Regions from separate parts of the Amycolatopsis sp. SID8362 genome, predicted to be linked through region 1. Evidence: riboswitches for the same ligand, from Rfam matches in the RefSeq annotation. Region 1 holds a riboswitch; the other holds the start of a gene.
What was found. A riboswitch is a leader RNA that binds a small molecule or an ion and turns the genes downstream of it on or off. The one in region 1 is predicted to bind S-adenosylhomocysteine.

Region 2: it holds a riboswitch for S-adenosylhomocysteine, as region 1 does, so the genes downstream of both, ahcY (adenosylhomocysteinase) here and metH (methionine synthase) in region 1, are expected to answer to the same signal.

Annotation. Positions count from the first base shown of each region.
Region 1 covers NZ_JAAGNB010000097.1:7,698-20,169, reverse strand. The annotation lists gene G3I65_RS03395 (FAD-dependent monooxygenase) at 1-111, shown strand, start outside; gene metH (methionine synthase) at 93-3,722, opposite strand; S-adenosyl-L-homocysteine riboswitch at 3,737-3,815, opposite strand; gene G3I65_RS03385 (TIGR03619 family F420-dependent LLM class oxidoreductase) at 4,110-4,967, shown strand; gene G3I65_RS03380 (sugar porter family MFS transporter) at 5,228-6,613, opposite strand; gene G3I65_RS03375 (cellulose binding domain-containing protein) at 6,861-9,596, shown strand; gene G3I65_RS03370 (NAD(P)-dependent alcohol dehydrogenase) at 9,869-10,870, opposite strand; gene G3I65_RS03365 (HAD family hydrolase) at 10,897-11,595, opposite strand; gene G3I65_RS03360 (carboxymuconolactone decarboxylase family protein) at 11,592-12,395, opposite strand; gene G3I65_RS03355 (AfsA-related hotdog domain-containing protein) at 12,431-12,472, opposite strand, start outside.
Region 2 covers NZ_JAAGNB010000069.1:12,263-18,479, reverse strand. The annotation lists gene G3I65_RS02720 (helix-turn-helix transcriptional regulator) at 175-492, shown strand; gene G3I65_RS02715 (cation transporter) at 489-1,133, shown strand; gene G3I65_RS56325 (hypothetical protein) at 1,161-1,316, opposite strand; gene ahcY (adenosylhomocysteinase) at 1,437-2,897, opposite strand; S-adenosyl-L-homocysteine riboswitch at 2,976-3,053, opposite strand; gene G3I65_RS02705 (GNAT family N-acetyltransferase) at 3,085-3,570, opposite strand; gene G3I65_RS02700 (diiron oxygenase) at 3,630-4,520, opposite strand; gene G3I65_RS02695 (TetR/AcrR family transcriptional regulator) at 4,608-5,255, shown strand; gene G3I65_RS02690 (DNA polymerase IV) at 5,252-6,217, opposite strand, start outside.

The DNA.
Region 1 (12,472 bases):
AAGCTGCGGGACTGGACGTTCAAGTCCCGCTTCCTGCTCGGCCTGATGCTCAAGGCGACCGACAAGTTCGCCACGGACATCGAGCTGAAGGACTACGCCCCGGGCTCGTAGGCGAGGTTCGGGCGCAGCCACTGCTCGACCTCGGCCACTTCGACGCCCTTGCGGCGCGCGTAGTCCTCGATCTGGTCGCGGCCGAGCCGTCCGACGGTGAAGTAGCGGGAGTCCGGGTGGGCGAAGATCAGCCCGGACACGCTCGCCGCCGGAGTCATCGCGTACGACTCGGTCAGCGCCATGCCCAGCCCGTCCGCTTCCAGCAGCTCGAACAGCTCGCGCTTCTGGCTGTGGTCCGGGCTGGCCGGGTAGCCCAGCGCCGGGCGGATGCCGCGGAACCGCTCCGCGTGCAGGTCTTCCAGCAGCGGCTCGGCGTCGGGCTCGAACCAGTCGCGGCGGGCCTTGAGGTGGATGTACTCGGCGAAGGCCTCGGCGAGCCGGTCGGCCAGCGCCTTGACCATGATCGCCTTGTAGTCGTCGTGCTCGGCCTCGAACCGCGCGGCCAGGTCCTCGGCGCCGTGGATGGCCACCGCGAAACCGCCCAGGTGGTCACCGGCCGGGGCGATGTAGTCGGCCAGGCAGCGGTTCGCGCGGTCGGCCGGCTTCGACGTCTGCTGGCGCAGCATCGGGAACCCGACGTGGGAATATTCGCCGTCGAGGACGATGTCGTCGCCTTCGCTGTGCGCCGGCCAGAACGCGTACGCGCCCTTCGCGGTGAAGCTGCCGTCGGCGACGATCTGGTCGAGCAGCGCGTTCGCGTCGTCGAACAGCTCGCGGGCGACCGGCTGCTCCACGATGGCCGGGTACTTGCCCTTGAGCTCCCAGGCCAGGAACAGGAACTGCCAGTCGACCATCTCGCGCAGCTCGGGGATGCTCGGCTCGACCACGCGCAGGCCGGTGAACGCCGGGGTGGGCAGTTCGTCGAACGACACCTGCTCCGGGTTCGCGCGCGCCTGTTCGAGGGTGAGCATCGGGCGGCGCTGCTTGCTCGCGTGCTGCTCGCGCAGCACCTCCTGGTCGGCCCGGTTCTTCTCGGCCAGCGCGATCGAGCGGTCGGGGTCGAGCAGGTCCGACACCACGCCGACCACGCGGGAGGCGTCGAGCACGTGCACCGTCGTGTTGTCGTAGGCCGGGGCGATCTTGACCGCCGTGTGCTGCCGCGACGTCGTGGCGCCGCCGATCAGCAGCGGCAGCTTCAGCCCGCGCCGCTGCATTTCGGTGGCGACGGCGACCATCTCGTCGAGCGACGGCGTGATCAGCCCGGACAACCCGACAGCGTCGGCGCCTTCGGTGACCGCGGTGTCGAGGATCTTGCCGGCCGGCACCATCACGCCGAGGTCGATCACCTCGTAGTTGTTGCAGCCCAGCACGACCCCGACGATGTTCTTGCCGATGTCGTGGACGTCGCCCTTCACCGTGGCGAGCACGATCTTGCCCTGGCCGCCGCTCGACGCGAGCCTGCCCTCCTGGCGCGCCTTCTCCTTCTCCGCCTCCATGAACGGCTCCAGGTAGGCGACGGACCGCTTCATCACGCGCGCGCTCTTGACCACCTGCGGCAGGAACATCTTGCCGGAGCCGAACAGGTCGCCGACGATCTTCATGCCGTCCATCAGCGGGCCCTCGATGACGTCGAGGGGCCGCGCCAGCTGCTGCCGCGCTTCTTCGGTGTCTTCCTCGATGAAGTCGACGATGCCGTGCACCAGCGCGTGGGACAGCCGCTCCTCGACCGGACCTTCGCGCCAGGACAGGTCGACGACGCGCTTGGTGCCGCTGCCCTTGACGTTCTCGGCGAACGCCACCAGCCGGTCGGTCGCGTCCTCGCGGCGGTCGAAGAGCACGTCCTCGACCAGTTCGAGGAGGTCCTTCGGGATGTCCTGGTAGACCGCGAGCTGGCCGGCGTTGACGATGCCCATGTCCAGGCCGACCTGCACGGCGTGGAACAGGAACGCCGAGTGCATCGCCTCGCGGACGACGTCGTTGCCGCGGAAGGAGAACGACAGGTTCGAGATGCCGCCGCTGATGTGGACGCCGGGACAGCGTTCCTTGATCCGGGGCAGCGCGTCGATGAACGCCTTGGCGTAGCCGTTGTGCTCGGCGATGCCGGTGGCGACCGCGAGGACGTTCGGGTCGAAGATGATGTCCTCGCCTGCGAAGCCCGCCTTCTGCGTGAGCAGGTCGTAGGCCCGGCCGCAGATCTCGACCTTGCGGTCGGCGGTGTCGGCCTGCCCCTGCTCGTCGAAGGCCATCACGACGACGCCGGCGCCGTAGTCGCGGATCGTGCGCGCCTGGGCCAGGAAGGGCTCCTCGCCCTCCTTGAGGCTGATCGAGTTGACCACGCCCTTGCCCTGCAGGCAGCGCAGGCCGGCTTCGAGCACGCTCCACTTGGAGCTGTCGACCATCACCGGGATCCGGGCCACCTCGGGCTCGGTGGCGATCAGGTTGAGGAACGTGGTCATCGCCTGCTCGGAGTCGAGCAGGTCGGCGTCCATGTTGACGTCGAGCAGGTTGGCGCCGCCGCGGACCTGCTCCAGCGCGACGTCCACGGCGGCCTGGTGGTCGTCGGACTCGATGAGCCGGCGGAACCGCTTGGAGCCGGTGACGTTCGTGCGCTCGCCGATCATCACAAACCCGGTGTCGGGGCCGATGCCGAAGGGCTCGAGCCCGCTGAACCGGGTGTGCGTACGCGGTGCGGGCACCTCTCGCGGCGTGACGCCCTTCGCGGCTTCGGCGATCTTCGCGATGTGCGCCGGGCTGGTGCCGCAGCAGCCGCCGACCAGGTTGACCAGGCCGTCGCGGGCGAACCCGCCGATCAGCCCGGCGGTCTGCTCCGGCGTCTCGTCGTAGCCGCCGAAGGCGTTCGGCAGCCCGGCGTTGGGGTGGCAGGCGACGTAGGCGTCGGCGATCCGGGCGAGCTCCTCGACGTGCGGGCGCATCTCCTCGGCGCCCAGCGAGCAGTTCACGCCCACGACCAGCGGTTTCGCGTGCTCGATCGAACTCCAGAACGCCTCGACGGTCTGGCCCGAGAGCGTCCGGCCGCTGAGGTCGACGATGGTCACCGAGATCCACAGCGGCAGGTCCGGCGCCACCTCGCGGGCGGCGGCGATCGCGGCCTTGCAGTTCAGGGTGTCGAAGATCGTCTCGATCAGCAGCAGGTCGACGCCGCCCTCGGCGAGCCCGGCGATCTGCTCCGCGTACGACGCCTTGACCTGCTCGAACGTCACCGCGCGGTACGCCGGGTCGTCGACCTTCGGCGACAGGCTGAGCGTGACGTTGAGCGGGCCGATCGAGCCGGCGACGAACCGGCCGCCGAACTCGTCGGCGGCCTGGCGGGCGAGCTGCGCGCCGCGGACGTTCATCTCGTGGACGTGGGACTGCAGCCCGTAGTCGGCCTGGCCGATGCTGGTGGCGGTGAAGGTGTTCGTCGTGGTGATGTCGGCGCCCGCGGCCAGGTACTGGCGGTGGACGTCGAGGATGACGTCCGGGCGGGTGAGGTTGAGCAGGTCGGGGTCGCCGGTGACGTCGTGGGTGTGCTCGCCGAAGCGGTCACCGCGGTAGTCGGCGGGGGTCAGCCCGGCACCCTGCAGCATGGTGCCCCAGGCGCCGTCCAGCACCGCCACCCGCTGGTCGAACAGCTCGCGCAGGCGCGCCTCGGACTCTCGCGGGGTGTTCACCGGCAGCCTCCCTTGGTCGGGAGGCGCCCTTGGTTGGTCAATCCCGGCCGAGCGTGGCGGACCCGGTGGTCCGTTGCAGCGCCTCTCGGCCTGTGGTCCACGGTATCGGATCCCGGGCCGCGCACGCCATCCCGCCCCGCCCCGGATTCCACGGACTGGGACGCTCTCCGTCCACAAAGGATTGACACGTTGCCTCCCCGGTCGTCGCGGGCCCCTCCACCGTGCCGGTGATCCGCCCCGCCGCTCTGCTCCCCGCCTGCCCACCCGCACCACGTCCAGCGCGGCTCGACCGGCGCTGGACAGGGTCACCAAGGGTACTCGACCAACGACCCTCCGCAGCACCCGGCCTGCCTTGAAAACTGAAACACGTTCTAATACGCTCACGCCGTGGACTACGGAATCGTGCTGTTCACCAGCGACCGGGGCATCACCCCGGCAGCCGCCGCGCGCGTCGCGGAGGCCGCCGGGTTCGCCACCTTCTACGTGCCCGAGCACACGCACATCCCGGTGAAGCGGGAGTCGCCGCACCCGCGCACCGGCGACGCGTCCCTGCCCGACGACCGCTACAGCCGCACCCTCGACCCGTGGGTCGCGCTGGCGACGGCGGCCGCGGTGACGTCGCGGATCAGGCTGTCCACGGCGGTCGCCCTGCCGGTGGAGAGCGACCCGATCACCCTGGCCAAGACGATCGCGAGCCTCGACCACCTCTCCGGCGGCCGCGTCACGCTCGGCACCGGCTTCGGCTGGAACGTCGACGAGCTGAACGACCACGGCGTGCCCGGCAACCGCCGCCGCACCGCGCTGCGGGAGTACCTCGAGGCGATGAGTGCACTGTGGACGGAGGAAGAAGCGGCCTACGACGGGGAGTTCGTGTCGTTCGGGCCGAGCTGGGCGTGGCCGAAGCCGGTCCAGGCGCACATCCCGGTGCTGCTCGGCGCGGGCCCGACGGAGAAGACGTTCCGCTGGATCGCCCGCCACGCCGACGGCTGGATCACGACGCCGGCGGACACCGACCTGGACGGGCACGTGGCGCTGCTGAAGGAGATCTGGGCTGCGGAGGGCCGCGCGGGAGCACCGCGGATCTGCGCGCTCGGCGAGCGTCCTGATCCGGAACGGCTGGCGCACTTGGACGCGCTCGGGGTGAGCGAGACGATCTTCGGGCTGCCGGACCGGGCGCCGGAGGAAGTGGAAGCGTGGGTCGGCCGGCTCGCCGGCAAGCTGGGCCTGGCCGCGCCGGTGGGCTGAGCGCGCCCGGACGTCAGGGTTCCGGCAGAGTCGCGCCGGCGAGCGGGTGACCGGCCGCAGGCTGGCCTCGTGGCCTGCCCGGCGTCGCGGGGATGTCATGAAAGGGTCATTCATGTCGTCTGGTGAGGTGAATGACCCTTTCATGACATCGCGGCTGGGCGGATCGGCCGTGCTGCCCGACTTTGCCGAGGCCTGCGCCCGGACGTAGTGAATGACTCATTCCTGTCGTCGGACGACATGAATGAGTCATTCACTACACGTCAGCCCTTCGCGCCGACCCCCTGCCGCGCCCGCAGGTCGAGCTCGATCTGCTCCAGCGTGCGGCCCTTCGTCTCCGGGACCAGCCACTTCGTGAGGCCGAACAGCACCACGTTGATGCCCGCGAACAGGAACATCGAGCCGCCGATGCCGAGGGACTTCGGGTCGGAGATGATCGGGAACACCGCGCTCACGATGCCCGTCGCCGCCCAGAGGACGACGCTGCTCACGCCCATGCCCGCCGCGCGGACCTTGAGGGGGAAGACTTCGGACATCATCACCCAGACGACCGCGCCCCAGCCGAGTTCGTAGCCGACCAGGTAGAGCACCATCATCACCAGCATCAGGATGCCGCGCAGGCCGGTGTCGTGGACGTTGAGCACGATCAGGCCCGCCGCGGCGAGCGTCAGCACCATGATCACGTTGCCGATGAGCAGCAGCGGCTTGCGGCCCCAGCGGTCCACCACGAACACGACCCACGCGGTGAACAGGAACTTCGTGACGCCGAGCAGCACGCCGGACAGCAGTGCGGCCTGCGTGGCGAAGCCGAGCCCGATCAGCATCGTCGGGAAGTACGCGTTGATCGCGTTGACGCCGCTGAACTGCTGGCCGACCGCGAGCAGCACGGCCACGAACAGCATCGGCCGCACCCAGCCGGCGAACAGGTCGCGGAACCGCGGCTTCTCCTCGGTGTCCATCCGGATGACGTCGCGGATGGTCGAGATCTCCTCGTCGAGGTTCACCGTGTTGCCGTGGGCGCTGGCCAGCACCCGCCGGGCCTCCTCCTCGCGGCCGTTCTTGACCAGCCAGCGCGGGGTTTCGGGCAGGAACACCAGCCCCACGAGCAGGATCGCCGCGGGCACGATCGCGCCGGCGAACATCCAGCGCCACGCCGAAACCGGGCCGAGCCAGTAGCTCACCAGGAACGCGATCAGGATGCCGGAGACGATGAAGATCTGGTTCAGCGCGCCCATCGCGCCGCGCAGCCGCGCCGGCGCCAATTCGGACAGGTACGTAGGAACCGTCGACGACGAAAGCCCGATGCCCAGCCCGATGACCAAGCGGGAAAGCACGAGCAGCGTGAACGTCGGCGAGAACGCCGCCGCCAGCGTGCCCACGATGACGATCGCCGCGGCGACCATGATCGTGCGGCGCCGGCCGAGCGCTTCGTTGGTGCGGCTGGAGAACAGCGCGCCGACGATCGCGCCGACCGACAGGCTGGCGGTGATCACGCCCTTGTCCCAGCTGGTCAGCGCCCACAGTTTCCCGATGAACGGGAGCACCCCGGAGATCACGCCGAGGTCGTAACCGAAGAGGATGCCGCCGAGCGCACCGAAGAAGTACAAGGTGGTCCGGTTGATGTGCCGCGCCGGGGCTGTCTGCGTCATTGCCGGGTCGCCTCTTTCGTAGGTCCAGTCCAGCGGGCACCACACTCACACGCCGGAAAAACCCGGACAAGGCCGCGCGCGATAACAATTCAGTCACCTGATCGATGTTCACATATGTGACACCATCCAAGTGGCTCCGAATCCAAAGTGGACAGTGCCGGTTGACGAAATCATCGAACGCTTTACAACGTTCCGAAGACTCGTTTACCGTCCCTCTGGAAGCGCTCCCAGAGTTGTGGAGGCCGACGTGAGACGACCGCTTTTCCCCAGCACACCCAGGGTTCGCCGGCTCCTCGCGGCCGCGCTCGCCCTCCTCCTGCCCACCGCCGTCGCGATCACCGCCGGTGCGCCGGCCGCGCCCGCCGCACCGGCGTCCTACACCTGGCGCAACGCCGAGATCGGCGGCGGCGGGTTCGTCCCGGGCATCGTCTTCAACCAGACCGAACCCGGGCTCGTCTACGCCCGCACCGACATCGGCGGCGCATACCGGTGGAACGCCTCGACCGGCCGCTGGCTCCCGCTGCTCGACTCGGTCGGCTGGACCGGCTGGGGCCACAACGGCGTCGTCAGCCTCGCCACCGACGCCGTCGACCCGAACCGCGTCTACGTCGCGGCCGGGATGTACACCAACAGCTGGGACCCGAACAACGGCGCGATCCTGCGCTCGGCCGACCGCGGCGCCACGTGGCAGGCGGCCGCGCTGCCCTTCAAGCTGGGCGGCAACATGCCCGGGCGCGGCATGGGCGAGCGGCTCGCGATCGACCCGAACCGCGACAGCGTCCTCTACCTCGGCGCGCCCAGCGGCAACGGGCTCTGGCGCAGCACCGACTCCGGCGTCACCTGGGCGAAGGTGACCAGCTTCCCGAACCCGGGCACCTACGCCCCCGACCCGAGCGACCCGTCGGGCTACTCCAGCGACAACGAAGGCGTCACCTGGGTGACGTTCGACCCCACGACCGGCACGCGGGGAAACACCACGCAGACGATCTACGTCGGCGTCGCGGACAAGCAGAACACCGTCTACCGCAGCACCGACGGCGGCACGACGTGGGCCCGGCTGGCCGGCCAGCCCACCGGGTACCTGGCGCACAAGGGCGTCCTCGACCCGGTCGGCGGCTACCTCTACCTCGCGACCAGCGACACCGGCGGCCCGTACGACGGCGCGAAGGGCGACGTCTGGAAGTACGCCACGAAGACCGGCGCGTGGACGCGGATCAGCCCGATCCCGTCCGACAGCACCGACGACTACTTCGGCTACAGCGGCCTGACGATCGACCGGCAGCACCCGAACACGCTCATGGTCGCCACGCAGGTCTCGTGGTGGCCGGACGTGATCTTCTTCCGCAGCACCGACGGCGGCGCCACCTGGACGCGGATCTGGGACTTCACGAGCTACCCCGACCGGTCGCTGCGCTACACCCAGGACATCTCCTCGGTGCCGTGGCTGACCTTCGGCGTCCAGGCCGCTCCCCCGGTGCCGTCGCCGAAGCTCGGCTGGATGACCGAGTCCGCGGAGATCGACCCCTTCGACTCGAACCACTTCCTCTACGGCACCGGCGCGACGATCTACGGGACGTCCGACCTCACGAAGTGGGACAGCGGCGGGAAGATCACGCTCAAGCCGGTCGTCGGCGGCCTCGAAGAGACCGCGGTGCTCGACCTGATCAGCCCGCCGTCGGGCGCGCCCCTGCTGTCCGGCCTCGGCGACATCGGCGGGTTCCGGCACGACAGCCTCGACGCCGTCCCGGCCACGATGTACACCCAGCCGGTCTTCACCACGACCACCAGCCTGGACTACGCGGAGCTGAACCCGGCGACGATCGTCCGGGCCGGCACTCTCGACCGCAGCGCCCGGCCGAACGACAACCGGATCGCGTTCTCCACCGACGGCGGCAAGAACTGGTTCCAGGGCGCGGAGCCGTCCGGCGGCGCGAGCGGCGGCACGGTCGCCGCGGCCGCCGACGGCAGCCGGTTCGTCTGGAGCCCGGACGGCACCCCGGTGAGCTACTCGGTCGGCTTCGGCTCGTCCTGGACGGCGTCCGCGGGCATCCCGGCCGGCGCGGTGGTCGAGTCCGACCGCGTCGACCCGAAGCGGTTCTACGGCTTCGCGGCCGGGAAGTTCTACGTCAGCACCGACGGCGGCGCGACCTTCACCGCGACCGCGGCCACCGGCCTGCCCAGCGGCTCCGCGCACTTCAAGGCGATGCCCGGGGTGGCGGGGGACGTCTGGCTCGCCGGCGGCTCGGGCACGACGTACGGCCTCTGGCACTCGACCGACTCCGGAGCGTCCTTCACGAAGCTGACGGGGGTCACCGAAGCCGACAACATCGGGTTCGGCAAGGCTGCCTCCGGCCGGACGTATGCGACGTTATACACGATCGCGAAGATCGGCGGGGTGCGCGGGATCTTCCGGTCGGACGACGCGGGCGGGTCGTGGACGCGGATCAACGACGACCAGCACCAGTACGGCAACATCGGGGCGGCGCTCAGCGGGGATCCGCGGGTGTACGGCCGGGTCTACGTCGGCACGAACGGGCGCGGCGTGATCGTGGGCGACTCCGGAGGCACCGAACCCCCGCCGACGACGACCACGCCCACCACCACGTCCGCGCCGCCCACGACCACGACGCCACCCACGACGACGACCACACCGGTGCCGTCGGGGTCGTGCACGGCGGCCTACGCGGTCACAAACCAGTGGCAGGGCGGCTTCCAGGCCTCGGTCAAGGTGGGCAACACGGGCACCGCGGCGGTGACCGGCTGGACGGTGGCGTGGACGTTCACGGACGGCCAGCGGGTGACGCAGGCGTGGAACGCGACGGTCACCCAGACCGGCACGGCGGTGTCGGCGGTGGACTCGGGCTGGAACAAGACGATCCCGGCGGGCGGCAGCGCCGAGTTCGGCTTCACCGGCACCGCCGGCACGGCCAACACCAAGCCCGCGTCGATCTCGCTCAACGGACGGCCCTGCACGCCCGGCTGACAACCCGGGCGGGAAGGGGGTTTCAACCCACCCCCAGGCGGTTGAAACCCCCTCCCCGCGCCCCCAGTCCGGACGCTCCGCCCGAGCAACCGCAGCCTGCTCGGGCGATGTCCCGGTAACCACCACTCTCCCCGGTGCCGACACCGGCCGCCATTCCTGCCGAATCGGGACTTTTTCGCCCGAACCCACCACTACTGACCTGCGGAAAGCGGCGCGGGAGGTACGGATATACCCAGCCGGGACGGCAAAAGTTACCCGGGGCCGCGGACGGCTCAGTCGCTTTCGAGGACGACCTTGCCGATGTGGCTGCCGGACTCGAGGTGCTTGAGCGCTTCTTCGACCTCGTCGAAGGCGTACCGGCGGTCGATCACCGGCCGGAGCCCGGTGTGCTCGATGGCCCGGTTCATCGCCTGGAACGTCTCGCGGGAGGCGTTGGTGAGCCCGCGCAGCGTCAGCTGCTTGACCAGCACGAGGATCGGGTCGGCGCCGCCCTCGTGGGTCAGGACGCCGGCGACGCTGACGTGCCCGCCGTAGCGCGCGGCGATCATGGACTGGCCGATCGTGCCGCCCCCGCCGACGTCGACGACGTGGTCGACGCCGCCGCCGGTCAGCTCGGCCACCGCGGCGCCCCACTCCGGCGTCGTCGCGTGGTTGAGCGTCTGGGCGGCGCCGAGTTCGCGCAGCCGCTCGAGCTTCTCGTCCGAGCTGGACGTCGAGACGACGTGGGCGCCGCCGAGCGCGGCGAACTGCAGCGCGAACGTGGACAGGCCGCCGCTGCCCAGCGTGAGCACGGTCTGGCCGGGTACGAGGCGGCCTTCCTCGACGACCGCGCGCCACGCCGTGACGCCGGCGCTGGGCAGCGTCGCGGCTTCGGCGTAGTCGAGGTGCGCCGGGACGCCGACCAGCGCGTCCTCGGCGAAGACGGCGTACTCGGCGAGCACGCCGTCGAGGGTGCCGGCCAGGTCGTCCGCGGTCTTCTCGGGCGTGCCGGGCCCGGCCAGCCAGTCCGGGAAGTAGGTCGCGGCCACCCGGTCGCCGGTGGTCCAGGCGCGCACGCCGTCGCCGACCGCGACGACCTCGCCCGCGCCGTCGGACAGCGGCACGACGTCCGGCTTCACCGGCTTGGGGTAGAACCCCTTGACGATCATCAGGTCGCGGGCGTTGACCGCCCACCCGCGCAGCCGGACCAGGACCTGCCCGGGACCGGGTTCGGGGACGTCGCGCTCGCCCAGGACGAGCCCGGCGCCGGGACGGGGCAGGGAAAAGTACTTCACGGCGGCTCCAAGGGTGCGGGAACTCCTCAACGAGGCCAGTGTGTCGAAGTCGCGAGCTCCGCGTCGACGGTCTCCAGGAGTTCCGGGGTCAGTTCGGTGAGCGACGCCGCGAAGTGGCGGACCCCGTACCCGGCCATGAAGTCCCGCTGCCGCGCGTGGGCGGGGCTCGACGGGAACCCGATGAACCCGGCCCCGTGCGCGCGGGCGTCCTCGGCCACCCGGCTGACGTCGTCGACGAACACGATCTCGTCGAACCCGGCGCCGAGCGCGGTGCGGGTGATGTGGGCGACGCCGGGGCGGTGCTCGTTGATGCTGACGTACGGCACCTCGGGGTCGAGCAGGTCGACGAAGTCGCCGAGGTACCGGTCGAAGGTGTGCTCGCGGGTCCGCCCGCCGTAGCAGACCAGCCGCACCGGGAGCTTCGAGAGCGCTTCCAGGCACTCCCGCGCCCCTTCGGCGACGCGGATCGGGTGCTCGGCCAGGTACTCCTGCCGCGCCGCCCACAGCTGCTTGAGCGTCTCCTCGGCCGGCTGGTCGAGGCCGCAGAGCGCGGTGACCTTCTCGGCGACGACGATGTCGCGCAGCCCGATCACGTCCCGCTCGGCGGCGGCGTCGTAGACCCCGCCGTGCGCGGTGACGAACCGGGCGATCATGGCCAGGTAGGTGTCGTCGATGAGCACGCCGTCGCAGTCGAGCGCGACGACGCGCAGCTTTTCGAGGGTCATCGCTGCGCGAACACTTCCCGCGCGGCGCCGATCGCGTTGAGCGCGGCCGGGAACCCGCAGTAGAACGCCAGGTGCAGGACGGTCTCGACGACCTCCTTCTCGGTGCCGCCGACGTTGAGCAGCCCGTGGATGTGCACCTTCAGCTGCGGCAGCGCGGTGCCGAGCGCGACGCACGCGGCGATCGTGACGAGCTCGCGGTGGCGCAGGCTCAGCCCCGGCCGGGTGTAGACCTCGCCGAAGGTGAACTCGATGATGTAGGTGGCCAGGTCGGGCGCGATGTCGGCCAGCGCGACGGCGACCTTCTCCCCCGCCTCGCCGTCGACCGCCTTCATCGCGGCCAGGCCGCGCTCGTAGCGGTCTTCGATGCCCGCCCACGGCACGTCGGCGGGCTCGGCCGACGGCTCGTCCGCCGGCAGGCCCTCGAACGCCGCCTTGAGCGCCGTGAGGGCGTTGAGCGTGGCGGGGAACCCGGCGAACGAGCTGACGTGGATGACCGCCTCGACCAGCTGGCGGCGGGTGCAGCCGACGTTCAGCGCGGCCTTGGCGTGGAACTGCAGCTGCGAGCCCGCGTACCCGAGCGCGGTGAGCGCGGCGACGGTCGTCAGCTGCCGCTCCGGCAGCTCGAGGCCGGGCCGGTGGTAGACGTCGCCGTAGATGAACCCGACGCACTGCTCGCCGAACTCGGCTTCGCCGATGCTCTCGAACAGGTCCAGCACGGCCGGCCGGTCCACCCCGCCGAGCTGCTGGATGAGTTTCAGTCCCTGGGCGAAGGACGCCGAACGGTCCGGCTCTTCGGACATCGTGGTGTGGTTTCCCTTCCGGAGTGGGTTTCGGGTCAGCCGAGGTAGGCGCGGGTGGCCTGGTCGGCCTTGCGGCG
Region 2 (6,217 bases), on a different contig from region 1:
AAGGAAGGTGTCAGTGCGGTAACACGATCGTGTATGCAGCCGTGTACACGGGCTTGGCGATGTGCTAACACTAACGGGGTCCTTCGGCTCTCCCTCCCCCTCGGAGCCGGAGGACCCTTTATTTTTCCCGGTGTCCAGTGTGGATATGTCAGCCGACGCTGTACAGTTCATCGCATGGTGACGTGTGAGACGCGAGAGGCGGCGCTCGCCCGGATCGGGCGCGCGCTGTCCGATCCGACCCGCTGCCGGATCCTGACCGCGCTGCTCGACGGTCCCGCCTACCCCGGGCGGCTGGCGGCCGAACTGGGGCTGAGCCGGTCGAACGTCTCGAACCACCTGTCGTGCCTGCGCGGCTGCGGGCTCGTCGTGGCCGGCTACGAGGGCCGTCAGGTGCGCTACGAGATCGCCGACGCCCACCTGGCCCGCGCGCTGCGGGAACTCGTCCACGTCGTGCTGGCGGTCGAACCGCGTGCCGAGTGCGAGCCCGCATGACGAGCCCGGCGTGCTCGGACGGCTGCTGCGCGCCGGCCGTGCTGGTGCCGGACCGCCGCGCGGCGCTGGTGCGCCGGGTCCGGCTGCTCGTGGCGACGACCATCACCTACAACGTCGTCGAGGCGGTCGTCGCGCTGGCCGCGGGGAGCGCGGCTTCCTCGGGGGCGCTGATCGGTTTCGGGCTCGATTCCGTGATCGAAGTCGCTTCCGCCGTCGCGGTCGCCTGGCAGTTTTCCGGTGCGGATCCGGAAAGCCGGGAACGCCGGGCACTGAAAGCGATCGCGCTGTCGTTTTTCGCGCTCGCGATTTACGTCACGATCGAGGCCGTCAGTACATTCTTCAGCGGTACCGCACCGGAAAGCTCGCGGACCGGAATCGTGCTCGCGGCGGTGTCGCTCGCGGTGATGCCCGCCCTTTCCGCGGCGCAGCGCCGCGCGGGGCGGGAGCTGGGGTCGGCCAGCGCGGTCGCGGATTCGCGGCAGACTCTGCTCTGCACTTGCCTTTCCGCGGTGCTGCTGGCGGGGTTGCTGCTCAACGCCCTGTTCGGGTGGTGGTGGGCCGACCCGGCGGTCGCGCTCGCGATCGCCGCGGTGGCGGTGAACGAAGGCCGAACGGCCTGGCGCGGCCAGCATTGCTGCTGACGCGCCAGGCCGCGGGCCGATCGGGAATCAGTACCAGTGCGCACGCCCACCGATCCGGCGGCCGGTGCCGCCCAGGATGGCCAGTGCCACGCCGGCCACCGCGAGGATGATGCCGATGGTGTAAAGCACCGGGATACCCACGATGAACCCGATGATCAGGAGAATTACACCGAGAACGATCACTTTGACACACACTCCTTCGCATGGGACCCGTCCGGCATGCCGGCCGGGCGGATGCGCTGTCACGGGGAGGATGGCCACTTTCCCGGTGCCGCAAACTGCGTCAAACGGAGCAATCTCGGATCAATACCGGTAGTGATCGAGCTTGTACGGACCTTCGACGTCGACCCCGATGTAGTCCGCCTGCTGCTTCGTGAGCTTGGTGAGTTTCACCCCGAGCGCGTCGAGGTGCAGGCGGGCCACCTTCTCGTCGAGGTGCTTCGGCAGCCGGTGGACGTCGGTGGCGTACTCGCCGGGCTTGGTGAACAGCTCGATCTGCGCGATCGCCTGGTTGGTGAACGAGTTCGACATCACGAACGACGGGTGGCCGGTCGCGTTGCCGAGGTTCATCAGGCGGCCTTCGGAGAGCACGATGATCGAGTGGCCGTCCGGGAACACCCACTCGTGCACCTGCGGCTTGATCTCCTTCTTCACGATGCCCGGCAGCTTCGCCAGCCCGGCCATGTCGATCTCGTTGTCGAAGTGCCCGACGTTGGCGACGATCGCGTTGTGCTTCATCCGGCCCATCTGCTCGGCGGAGATGATGCCGAAGTTGCCGGTGGTGGTGATGAAGATGTCCCCGGTCGCGACCACGTCGTCGAGCTCGACGACGTCGAGCCCGTCCATCGACGCCTGGAGCGCGCAGATCGGGTCGATCTCGGTGACCGCGACCCGGGCACCCTGGCCGCGCAGCGCCTCGACCGCGCCCTTGCCGACGTCGCCGTAGCCGCAGACGACGACGCGCTTGCCGCCGATCATCACGTCGGTGGCCCGGTTCAGGCCGTCCACAAGGGAGTGCCGGATGCCGTACTTGTTGTCGAACTTGGACTTCGTGACGGAGTCGTTGACGTTCATGGCGGGGAAGAGCAGCTCGCCGTCCTTGGCGAGCTTGTAGAGCCGCTTGACGCCGTTGGTCGTCTCCTCGGTGACCCCGCGGATCTCCTTGGCCATCCGGGTGAAGCGGTCGCCGTCGGCGGCCACGCTCGCGCGGAGGGTGTCGAGGATGATCCGGTACTCCTCGGGGTCCTCTTCGGACGGTTGCGGGACGGCGCCCGCGGCCTCGAACTCGACGCCCTTGTGCACCAGCAGGGTGGCGTCGCCGCCGTCGTCGAGGATCATGTTCGGGGTCTTGCCGCCGGCGAAGGCGAAGAGCTGGTCGGTGCACCACCAGTACTCTTCGAGCGTCTCGCCCTTCCAGGCGAACACGGGGGTGCCCGACGGCGCGTCGACGGTGCCCTCGGGGCCGACGACGACCGCCGCGGCGGCCTCGTCCTGGGTGGAGAAGATGTTGCAGGACACCCAGCGCACCTCGGCGCCGAGCGCGACCAGTGTCTCGATCAGCACGGCGGTCTGCACGGTCATGTGCAGCGACCCGGCGATGCGCGCGCCCTTGAGCGGCTGGCTGGCGGCGTACTCGCGGCGGATCGCCATCAGGCCGGGCATCTCGTGCTCGGCCAGCCGCAGCTGGGTGCGGCCGGCGTCGGCGAGGGAAAGGTCGGCGACGGCGAAGTCGAGACCGTTGCGGCGTGCGAGTTTGTCACTCATTCCTCGAGCTCTTTCCTGACGGCTGGTTGCGGAACGCTCGGGAGGAACTGAGGCACAGCAACAAAAAAGGCACCTCCCTCGCGGGAGGCGCCCTTGGATGCGTGTCGCGGGCCGAGCGTGGCGGAAAGGAGTTCCGTCGCAGCGCCTCTCGGCCCGGATCCAGGATGGCAAAGCCGCCGCGAAGCTGTCAAGCGAGCGTCCGGGCCATGAGAACGTCGTCGACGTCGGTGCCGTCGACGCGGAATTCCCCGCGCAGCACGCCTTCCACGGTGAACCCGGACCGCTCGTAGACCCGGCGGGCGGCGGCGTTGTGACCCAGCACGCGCAGCGTCAGCTTGCGGGCCCCGCGCCGGCGCGCCTCCGCCACGGCCGCGTCCACCAGCCGCCCCGCGATGCCCAGACCCTGGCGGTCGGGATCGACGGCGAGCCCGCCGAGCACCAGCACGTGCGCGTGGGCCGGGATGCCGAACCCCTCGCTGAGCCGGACGTACCCGGCGACCCCGCCGTCGTGCTCGGCGACGAGGAAGTTCTCCGGCCGCGCGCCCTCGTCGAAGAACGGCGTGCCGGGCGGCGGCGGGGGAGCGGGGGACACGGTGGAGTCCCACGTGCGCTCGTCGATCTTGGCGAGCACGGCTTCGTCGCCGGCGTCGGCCGGCCGGACTTTCGTCGTCATCCGGGCATCCTGGCGGAACCGGGCACCCCGGGGCGAGCGGAATTACGCGGGGGGAGCCCTCAGACGAGGTGCGCGCGCCGCCAGATACCCTCCGAGCGGCCGCCGATCAGCCCCGCCTCGCGCAGGAACGGCACGATCTTCTCGGCCATCCAGCGGCGCGTCTCGTGGAAGTGCGGGTTCGCCAGCGCCGCGGCCCGGCCCTCGCGCGGGTCGATCCCGACGCTGCGGTAGATCCGCGGGTCGACCATGCTGTCGATGACGCCGAACGCGACCAGCGCGGTCCGCACGCGGTGCCGCTGCAACGCCGCCTTCGACAGCTTCGGCGTCTCCCGCAGCACCTCTTCCTTGGCGAACCGGACGTGCCGGGCCTCCTCGACGACGTGGATGCGGTTGACCGACCGGATCAGCGGCTGGATGCCGTCGTCGTCCATCATCGAGCGCTGCAGCCGGTCGGTGGTCTCCTCGGCGACCAGCACGCTGGCGAACATCGACGGGCCGGCCGCCGTCGCGCCGAACACCTTGGCGGCGCGGTGCACGACCTTCGGGACGCCGTAGCGCGGGACGCCGAGCCGCTCGGCGGTGCGGGCGAACATCACCGAGTGCCGCGTCTCGTCGCCGATCTCGGTCATCGCGTACTGCGCGTGCTCGGTGCGCGCGTCGAGGTCGAAGACGTACCGGGCGAGCAGCTGCATGAGGACGATCTCGAACCACAGGCCGACGCTCATGATGCTGGCGATCTCGTGCTTGGACAGCTCGATCCGCTGCTCCGGCGTCAGCTTTTCCCACAGGCCGGTGCCGTAGAGGGAGACGCGCTCGAGCGGCATGAAGGCCTTGCCCTCGGCCAGCGGCGCGGCCCAGTCGATGTCGACGTACGGGTCGTAGGAGTTCTTCGCGGAGCTCTTGAGCAGGCGAGCCGCGGTGACGTCCCGGTCCTGGGCCTCGACGCCCATGGCGGCCTCCGAAAGTAGGGGGTACGCGCTGTACTAGCTACTTTGGCGAGCGTACACCGGCTCGCGGGACTTGAGTAGGCTTCCCGGGTGACCAAGGTCGACGGACGGGCGGCGCGCTGGGCGGGCCAGCAGGAGCGGCGGCGCGCCGAATTCGTCGACGCGGCACTGGCGGCCATCGCCGAACACGGCCCGGACGTCTCGACGGAGCAGATCGCCGAACGAGCCGGCGTCGCCCGCACCCGGCTGTACCGCCACTTCGCCGACGCGGCCGATCTCCAGCGCGCGATCGCCGAGCGCGCCGCCGAGCTGGTGACGGCCGAGCTCGCGCCGCTGTGGCACCCCTCGGGGTCCCCGCACGAGATGATCACGACGGTGATCTCGACGCACCTGCGCTGGCTGACCGAGCACGAACCCCTGCACCGCTACCTGGCCCGCGCGGTCCCGGCCACGACCGACGTCCGCGGCACGATCGCCCGCCACCTCAGCGGCCTGTTCTCGGGCTACCTGACGGCGTTCGGCCTCGACCCGGCCCCGGCGGACACGATCGCGTTCGGCCTGGTCGGCTACGTCGAGTCGGCGACGACCCGCTGGCTCGACCACCCGGGCGCGCTCAGCCTGACCCAGCTGACCGACCAGCTGACCGGCACGATCTGGGCGATGCTGGACCACACGCTGAAGGCGGGCGGCGTCGAACTGGACCCGGACCGGCCGTTGCCGCTGCCGGAGGAGTTTTAGTCCTCGTCCTCGCGGAGGAACTCGGCCCGCACGCCCAGCAGCCGCACCGCGCGGGTCAGCTCGAACATGCCCAGCACCTCCCGCGCCGCTCGGTCGAACTCCGCCGCGTCCGACGTCGGCTCCGGCAGCGTGATGCTGTGCGTGTGCGTCAGGAACGGGACGAACCGCACCTTGACCGCCACCCGCGCCGCCGGGCGGCCTTCGTCCAGGACGTCCTGGGCGACCCGCTTGGCCAGTGCCGAGACCTCCGCTGCCATCTCCGCCGGGTCCGTGAGGTCGCGCTGGAACGTCGTCTCGCGGCTGCGGGAGCGCGCCACGTACGGGGTCGCGCTGACGTCGGCGTCGCTGATGCCGCCGCCGAGCAGCCGCAGCCACGGCCCGGTCTTCGGGCCGAAGCGGGCGGCCAGCGCCGCCGCGTCCGCGCCCGCCAGGTCGAGCACCGTGCGGATGCCCAGCTCGGCCAGCTTCTTCGCGGTCTTGCCGCCGATGCCCCACAGCGCGTCGGTCGGCCGCTCGGCCATCACGGGCCACCAGTTCTCCTGCGTCAGCCGGTAGATCCCGCCCGGCTTGCCGAACCCGGTGGCGAGCTTGGCCCGCAGCTTGTTGTCGCCGATCCCGACCGCGCACGACAGCCCGGTCTCGCGGGCCACGGCGTCCTTCAGCTCCGCCGCCAGCGCCTCGGGGTCGTCGGTCTCCGCGCCGAGGAACGCCTCGTCCCAGCCCAGCACCTGCACGACGACCGGGAACTCCCGCAGCACCGCCATCACGCGCGCCGACACCTCGAGGTAGGCGTCCGGGTCACTGGGCAGGAAGACGGCGTCCGGGCAGCGCTTCGCGGCGAGCCGCAGCGGCATGCCGGACTGGACGCCGAACTCGCGGGCCTCATACGAGGCGGTCGCGACCACCGCCCGTTCGGTGGGGTCGCCGTTGCCCCCGACGACGACGGGCTTGCCCGCGAGCTC